DNA from 2 places in the Polymorphum gilvum SL003B-26A1 genome. Region 2 is predicted to be linked to the other one. Evidence: riboswitches for the same ligand, from Rfam matches in the RefSeq annotation. Region 2 holds a riboswitch; the other holds the start of a gene.
What was found. Region 2 has a riboswitch for thiamine pyrophosphate ahead of SL003B_RS04730 (ABC transporter permease). Riboswitches for the same ligand answer to the same signal wherever they lie in the genome.
Positions count from the first base shown of each region.

Region 1: another riboswitch for thiamine pyrophosphate. It lies ahead of thiM (hydroxyethylthiazole kinase); the one in region 2 lies ahead of SL003B_RS04730 (ABC transporter permease).

Region 1 is NC_015259.1:1,580,958-1,585,164, forward strand. Features, by position in the region: gene SL003B_RS07455 (DMT family transporter) at 1-859, shown strand, start outside; gene SL003B_RS07460 (hypothetical protein) at 870-1,280, opposite strand; gene SL003B_RS07465 (Lrp/AsnC ligand binding domain-containing protein) at 1,298-1,534, opposite strand; TPP riboswitch at 1,660-1,770, shown strand; gene thiM (hydroxyethylthiazole kinase) at 1,848-2,606, shown strand; gene thiD (bifunctional hydroxymethylpyrimidine kinase/phosphomethylpyrimidine kinase) at 2,638-3,450, shown strand; gene SL003B_RS07480 (TRAP transporter substrate-binding protein) at 3,443-4,207, shown strand, end outside.
Region 2 is NC_015259.1:1,001,024-1,005,230, reverse strand. Features, by position in the region: gene rpoH (RNA polymerase sigma factor RpoH) at 1-388, shown strand, start outside; gene SL003B_RS04735 (ABC transporter substrate-binding protein) at 488-1,426, opposite strand; gene SL003B_RS04730 (ABC transporter permease) at 1,466-2,209, opposite strand; TPP riboswitch at 2,365-2,467, opposite strand; gene SL003B_RS04725 (hypothetical protein) at 2,541-4,207, opposite strand, start outside.

The sequences.
Region 1 (4,207 bases), 580 kb from region 2:
CGCCGAGCGGGTGCCGATCGGCGAGGTGGTGTTCGCGCGCAATTTCTTCGGCATCTTCCCGGTGTTGATCATGGTGATTCTGCGCGGCGAGTTCATCGTGGCGTTCCGGACCCGTCAGCCGTGGGGGCATGTCGGCCGGGCCGTGGTCGGCATGACGGCCATGCTGGCGTCCTTCACGTCCTACAAGTTCCTGCCGCTGCCGGACGCGACGGCGATCGGCTTCGCCTCGCCGCTGTTCGTCGTCGTGCTGGCCTTCCTGTTCCTGGGCGAGCGGGTCCGCGTGTTCCGCTGGAGCGCGGTCGGCGTCGGCTTCCTCGGCATCCTGATCATCCTGTCGCCACACATCGGCGCGACCGCGATTTCCGGATCGACCTGGTTCGGGGCGCTTTGCGCGGCCGCGGCGGCCTTCTTCTCCGCCCTGGCGATGATCTTCGTGCGCAAGCTGTGCGAAACCGAGCGGACGGCGACGATCGTCACCTGGTTTTCCGGCACGGCGTCGCTGCTGGCGCTGCTGACGATCCCGTTCGGGTGGATCGACCCGACCTGGGCGTGGGTGGTGCCGGACTGGGAGACCGCAGGCCTGTTGGTGTTCGTCGGCCTGGCCGGCGGCCTCGGCCAGATCATCATGACGCAGAGCTACCGCTACGCCGACGCCTCGACCATCGCACCGTTCGACTATGCCAACATGATCTGGGCCGTCCTGCTCGGCTGGCTGCTGTTCTCGGAGGTTCCGGTGGCCGAGGTGATCATCGGCGCCGCAATCGTGATCGCGGCCGGTATCTTCGTCATCTTCCGTGAGCGTCGGCTCGGGTTCGACCGTACCAGGGACCGGCGAGCCTCGACGCCGTCGAAGGTGTGAGAGGGTCGCCTCAGCGGGCCGTGGCAGGATTGTAGACGAAGGTTTCCGGGGAACTCTTCGTGCCGTCCTTGTAGATGAGCTGCACCATGATGCTGCGCACGCTGCCAGCCGGCAGGGAGAGATAGGGCATATCCCTGGTCACGGCATTGGGGGCGGCGGGATCGCAGGCCTCGAGCTCCCACATGCGATCGAGCGGGCCGTCGTCGAAGCCGTAGAAGACGACGTCGATGCCGCATTTCCAGGCCTCGAGGTGGGTGAAATAGATCAGCAGCCGGCCGTCCCAGTCACGGAAGCTGACCCAGTTGGCTCTGGTCATTTCGACGATTTGCTTGATCTGCTCGGGCGGCATGCCCTGGGCGCAGGCCGGACCAGCGAGAAGGGCGCTCGCCAGCAGCGCGGATCGAAGCAGGGATCGGGCCATGGGCTGTCCTTTGACGATCAGAAGGCCTTGAAGGTGATGATCGTGCGGGTGTCGCGGATGCCGCCGAGGGTGTGCAGCTTCTCGTTGACGAAGTGACCGATGTCGGACTCGTCCTCGATGTAGACCTTGACCAGCAGGTCGTAGTCGCCGCTGGTCGAATAGATTTCCGAGGCGATCTCCGCATCGGCGATGGCATTGGCCACCTTGTAGGTTTCGCCGAGGTTGCACTTGATCATGATGAAAAACGGCTTCATGGCGCGCTCCGACTGGTCATGCCTTTCCTTGGACATCGCGCATCCCGGGCGCGCAGTCAATGACGCCGGCGGCGCGGACGGCCCGGCAAGGCTTGCAATTGCCCGGCCGGCTTGCTAGCTCTTGAGCCGTCTCATGGGGGTGCCCGGCGCCGATGCGCGGGCTGAGAGGCGGATCCGCCAACTCCTTGAACCTGATCCGGGTCATGCCGGCGGAGGGATTTGGGATGATCGACAGTCGCATGGGCGTCGCAAGCGTCCGGACGCGCCGCACGGCGGCAGTTTCCCGATTGACCGAACGCAGGGGGAGGAGCCGATGAACGGCGCCCCGGGCTTTGACGCGGCCTTCGCCGCGACTGCGCTCGACCGGCTGCGGGCACGCGTGCCGCGCGTGCATTGCCTGACCAATGCGGTTGCCCAGAGCTTCACCGCCAACGTGCTGCTGGCGCTCGGCGCAATCCCGTCGATGACCATTGCGCCCGAGGAGGTGCCGGCCTTCACGGCAGGCGCCGACGCACTGCTGGTCAATCTCGGCACCCTGGACGACACGCGTCGCCGGGCGATCCCGCTGGCGCTGGATGTCGCCGCAGCGGCAGGCAAGCCCTGGGTGCTGGACCCGGTGTTCGTCGACCGCTCGCCCGTGCGTTGCGATCTGGCGCGCGACCTTCTCGCCCGGTCGCCGACGCTGCTGCGGGTCAACGCGGCCGAACTGGCGGCACTGACAGGAGGCAGGGAGGCGCGTGCGGCGGGACGAGTGCTGGCGGCGAGGATCGCGCTGACCGGGGCGGTTGACGAGGTCTCAGACGGGAGGCGCTCCCTGAGGCTCGACAACGGCCACCCGCTGATGGGCAAGGTGACGGCGACCGGCTGTGCGGGCGGCGCCGTACTGGCCGCGTTTCTCGCGGTCGAGCCCGATCCGCTGCTGGCGGCGGCGGCGGGTCTTGCCGTCTTCGGCATCGCCGGAGAGATCGCCGGTGCGCAGGCCCGGGGACCAGGGAGCTTCGTGCCGGCGTTCCTCGACGCGCTCCATGCGCTCGATGCCGAGATCATCGCCGCACGGCTGAGGGCGGGCTGAGACGGATGCGCAAGACCAGGAAGGAAGGACCATGACTGCTATCGCCCTGACCATCGCCGGTTCGGATTCGGGCGGCGGCGCCGGCGTCCAGGCGGACCTGAAGACGTTCTCCGCGCTGGGCGTCTACGGCGCCAGCGTGATCACCGCGCTGACGGCGCAGAACACGCTCGGTGTCAGCGCCATTCATGACGTGCCGCCGGAGTTCGTTCGCGCCCAGATGGACGCGGTGCTGGGCGACATCAAGGTCAATACGGTCAAGATCGGCATGTTGTCGCGTCCGGAGGTGATACGCGCGGTTGCCGACGGCCTCGACGCCCATGCGGTGCAGACCATCGTTCTCGATCCGGTCATGGTGGCGGCATCCGGCGATCCGCTGCTGGTGCCCGAGGCGGTCGCCGTGCTGATCGACGACCTGGTACCCCGGGCGCTGGTGATCACGCCCAACCTGCCCGAGGCTGCGCGCATGCTGAAGACCGACATCGCCGACAGCCGCGACGCGATGCGGGGCCAGGCGAACGCGCTGCTGCAACTCGGCGCCCGCGCGGTCCTGCTCAAGGGCGGCCACGGCTCGGGCCGCGAGAGCGTCGACCTACTGGCGACCCACGGCGGCGAGACCTGGTTCAGCGCGCCGCGGCACGAGACGCGCAACACCCACGGCACCGGCTGCACGCTGTCCTCGGCCATCGCGGCGGGCCTGGCCAGGGGACTTGCCCTCACGGAGGCCGTCGGCGCGGCGAAGGCTTATGTGACGGCGGCGATCCGCGCTGCCGACCGGCTGTCGATCGGAGCCGGACACGGGCCGGTGCATCATTTCCACGCAATCTGGGAGAAGGCGGATGACTGAGCACGACACGACTTCCGGCGAACGGGCGACGGCGACCGGGCTCAGCCGGCGCGGGGCCCTGTGTCTGGCGGGCGCAGCGCTCGGCAGCGGCCTCGCCGCGCCGACCGTTGTGCAGGCGGCGGCGACGATCGAATGGAAGATGGTCACCTCCTGGCAGAAGGATCTGCCGGGTCCCGGCGTCACCGCCCAGCGGATCTGCGACCGCATCGGGCTCTTGTCCGGCGGGCGGATGCGCGTACGCCTCTATGCCGCCGGCGAACTGGTGCCGGCCCTCGGCGTGTTCGACGCGGTTTCCTCCGGCACCGCTCAGATCGGCCATTCGGCCTCGTTCTTCTGGCAGGGCAAGATGCCGGCGGCGGTGTTCTTCACCGCCATCCCCTTCGGCCTGCTGCCGCAGGAGCACATCACCTGGATCGAGCAGGGCAGCGGCCAGGCGTTGTGGGACGAACTCTATGCGCCGTTCGGCATCAAGCCGGTGATGGCCGGCAACACCGGCGTTCAGATGGGCGGCTGGTTCGCCCGCCCGGTCGAGACGCTCGACGACCTGCGGGGGCTGAAGATCCGCATGCCGGGGCTCGGCGGCGAGGTGCTGCGCCGGCTCGGCGCGACCCCGGTCAGCCTGGCACCGGGCGAGATCTTCCCGGCGCTGCAGTCCGGCCTGATCGACGCGACGGAGTTCCTCGGACCGTGGAGCGATCGGGCAATGGGCTTCCACAAGGTTACCAAGCTCTACTACGCGCCCGGCTTCCACGAGCCG
Region 2 (4,207 bases):
CGAAGAAGATGTCGTGTCGATGAACCGCCGCCTGGCCGGCGACGCCTCGCTCAACGCGCCGATCCGCGCCGCCGAGGCCGACTCCGGCGAATGGCAGGACTGGCTGGTGGACGAATCCGAAAGCCAGGAAACCCTGCTGGCCAATCAGGAGGAACTGGACATTCGCCGCAAGCTGCTCGGCGACGCCATGGACATTCTCACCGAGCGCGAGCGTCGCATCTTCGAGGCTCGCCGCCTGGCCGAAGATCCGATCACGCTGGAAGAGCTGTCCACCGAATTCGGCGTCAGTCGCGAGCGCGTGCGCCAGATCGAGGTTCGCGCCTTCGAGAAGATCCAGAAGGCCGTGCGCAAGAGCGCACGCGACCTGGAGCAGCCGTCCCTCGCCTGAGCGCGACGGCACTGGCATCGAACACAGACGGGCCGCGCGGCAGATGCCGCGCGGCCCGTTTTCCTGTGCAGGACCGGCCGTTTGTCGCGCCGTCCCGGCTCAGCGGATCTCGGCCGCGTAGGTCTCGACCGGAACCAGTTCCTTGATCAGGCCGTTCACGTGCAGGAATTCGGCGAAGCGGCGGTAGCGCCCGGCGTCGAGGGCGGACGGCCGCTTGGCGAAGCGGGCCAGCGTGTCGCTCCAGGCACGCCGGTTGAGATCATCGTCGAGATTGGGATAGGCCGCGACGAACGCCTGCCAGGCCTCATCCGGATGGTTGGTCAGATAGATGGTCGCCGCCTCGACCGCCGAGAGAAAACGGACAAGACGCGGGTCGCCCGTCCTGTCCTTGTGCGCCACGTAGATCAGCTCGTCGAACACCGGCACGCCGTTCTCCTCGGGATAGAAGGCCCTGCCCCGCTTGCCCTCCAGCTCGAGCTGCGTCAGTTCGAAGTTGCGGTAGCCGCCGATGACGGCGTCGACCTGTCCGGACAGCAGCGCCGGCGACAGCGCGAAGTTGACGTTGATCAGTTCGACGTCAGCGGCGCTCAGGCCCTGCGACTTCAACATCTGGCCGAGCATGGCGTCCTCGAAGCCGGACACCGAGAAGCCGATCTTCTTGCCCTTAAGGTCCGCAAGCGTCCTGATCGGACCGTCCTCCAGCACGATCAGCGAGTTCAACGGCGTCTCCACCAGCGTGCCGATCCAGCGGATCGGCAGGCCCTCGTCGATCTGCGCGTGCAAGGTCGCCTGATAGGAGATCGCGATGTCGCCCTGTCCTGCCGCGACCAGCTTCGGCGGCATGGCCGGATCGGCCGGTTCGATCAACTCAACGTCCAGGCCTTCGGCCGCGAAGAAGCCCTTGGTCAGGGCCGTGATCACCGGCGCGTGGTCCGGGTTGGTGAACCAGTCGAGAAGCACGGTCAGCTTGTCGGCCGCCCGCGCCGGCGTCTGTAAGGCAAGAAGCGCGGCCAGGGCAAGGGGAATCAATCGTGTCATTTGTCAGCTCCCGTTGGATTGAAAACGCGGAATGGGGGATCAATCCTCGCGCTGCCAGGGCACGAGGCGGCGCGTCGCCCGCTCGACGGCAAAGCGCAGAAGCAGGACCATCGCGGCAAGAAGCACGAGGGCGGCGAACATCATGTCCGTCTGCATGCGGGCGTTGCTCTGCAGCATGATGAAGGCCAGCCCGCCCTTGGCGCCGACCCACTCGCCGACGATTGCCCCGATCGGCGCGAACACGGCGGCGATCCGGATACCAGACGCCAGCGCGGGCAAAGCCGAGGGAATGCGAAAGTGGATCAGCTCCCGAAAACGCCCGACCCGGTAGAGACGAGCAAGGTCGGCAAGGCCCGCGTCGAGCCGACGCAGGCCGTCGTAGTAGGTGGAGGTGACCGCGAAGAAGATCACCAGCACCGCCATGACGATCTTCGAGGACAGGCCGAAGCCGAGCCACAGCACCAGGATCGGCGCGATAGCAAAGACCGGCAGCGCCTGGGTCACCAGCACGGCCGGCAGCAGCGCCCGGCGCACCAGCGGCAACAGCCACATCGCCAGCGCCAGGGCCGAGCCGGCGACGATGCCCAGCACGAAGCCGAGTACCGTCTCATAGGCGGTGATCGCCGCATGCTCGAGCAGGAAGCCTCCCTGCCGGCGAAAGGCGTCCGCGACCCGCAGCGGCCCGGGCAGCATGTAGGGAGGCACGTCGAACAGGCGAACGGCGCCTTCCCACAGACCGATAAGCAGAGCCGCGCTCGCAAGACCGGACAGGATGGTCTTCATGGCGCCCCGCAGAAGTCAGCGGGACGATCGACGTAGGAACCGGCCGCGCGAGGCCGAGCGATGCAAAAGAACGGCCGGAGCCGGCCGAAGACATATGACACGTCAGGATCTCCCGTCTTCGGCAGTTGCCGAATGCGACATTGGAGATCCGGGATAAGGCTAAAGGCTTCCGTCCCTTCGCCGGCATGACCCGGATCAGGTTCTAAGGGTTCGGCGCAAGCGCCATCTCAGCTCCCTGGAGCACCCCTCGGACCGTGTCTAGGATGAAATGATCGGCCCCTTATTGCAAGGGGTTTTGTGCATCCCGCAAGACCGGAACGGGGCTGGCAGATCAGCCGCCGCTGCCCCAGACCGTCATGGCCTGCTCCAGCGCCCGCGATCCCGGCGTCCCCTTCTCCAGGGTCAGGATGGCGCGCTTGCCAGTGTCGTAGAGGATCGGGATATCGATCCAGCCGCGCTCGCGCATGAGCGCGATATTGCGTTCGCGTTCGCTCTCGATGCTCGACAGGGCGATCCAGAAATAGCCCGGTGCGACCTTGACCGACGCCCCGAGCAGGGCGTCACCGCGCGCTTCTTCGGTCGGCTTCATGACCAGTCCGGGCACGTTCGCGACGTCCCGGCCGGAGAAGCCCTCAGGCAACTGGAACTGGACCTCTACCAGATGGCTAGCTGGCAGCGAACTATCGGTGTTCGGCTTGATACGGATCGTCACCGATACGTTGCGGTCGGGAATTTCCGCATTGGCCGCCAGAACGGTCTCCTTGCGGCCCGAGGCGTCGGTTTCCTCGGTCACGGACCAGGCGACTCGCCCCTGCGACGCGGTGCCCGAACCGCTTGCATCTTCGCCCTCCTCATAGAGGATCGAGCGCTGCGCGACGATCGTTTCCGGCGCCACTTCCGCCGTCGGAGCAGCCGGCGCGGGCACCACCGCCGGGGCCTCGGCCGCCGGTGGCGGCTCAAGAGGCGCCGGGGCGGGTGCGGGCTGCGTCGGCGCGGGCGTCGCTTCGACGTCGCCGGACGGCGTGACGATCGTGCCGCCGGCAGGCTGCGTCGGCGTGATCAGCGTGGTCGTCACCGACCGGGCGTCGGGCGCCGCCGGCTGCCCATTGTCGTCCAGCAGCCGGTCGGTGCTCTTCTCCGAACGTGCGCCGTTCTCCTCCACCGGAGCCGGTGCCTGGGCAGGTTCGGGAGCCTGCGGCGCTACCGCGACCTCCGGCGGACTGCTGTCGCCGGCAAACAGGTCGGACAGCGTATCGCGTTGCGAATAGACGACGGCACCGATGCCGATCACGATCAGGACGAGGCCTGCCAGCAATACGTAAGATGTAAGGGTACTCGCCTTGCCGCGATCGCTCGCGCGCGGTTGCGGCCGCCGCGGACGCTTTGCCTCCTCGGCGACCGGAGCCTCCTCCGGAGCTGCGGTCGCACCGAAATCCCCGCTGCGCTTGCGTTCGCCCGCATCCGCCGTCCGTATCCGGGTGTCGCCGGAAAAATCCCTCGGGCCGGTGAGCGCGGAAAGAGGACCCGGTTCGGGCTGGACCGGCGCCCTGGGACCTGTGGAAGCACCGAAGGTCGGCTCCCTGCGCGGCGGCGACGCCTCGCCCGCCTCCGCGTCGGGGGAAAAGGCATCCTTTGCGCTCTGAACGGCGCGGCTGGAAGCTGCTCCGAGCTTTTCGGCGTCGCGTACGGCCGTTCCGAGCGGCGCCCCAAGCGGAGCCCTGGCCGGCGCTGCCGGAGAGGGCGCTGCCGGAGAGGGCGCGGGCGGAGACGGGGGCGGCGTGGCGGCTGGCGCGGTCGACACGCTCTGCGTGGCGGAAGACGGTACCTGAACGGTCGGGATCGGCGCCGCCTGCTCGGCGGCCGCAGGTCGGCCGAGACCGAGCGTCTCGCGCGCGGCTTCGGCCTCGACCTTGCGGATCGCCTCTTCCAGGCGCAATTGTTCGGCGGTGATTTCGGAGGGCGAGAGCGGCGGTTCGTAGGCCTTGAGCTGATTGACGA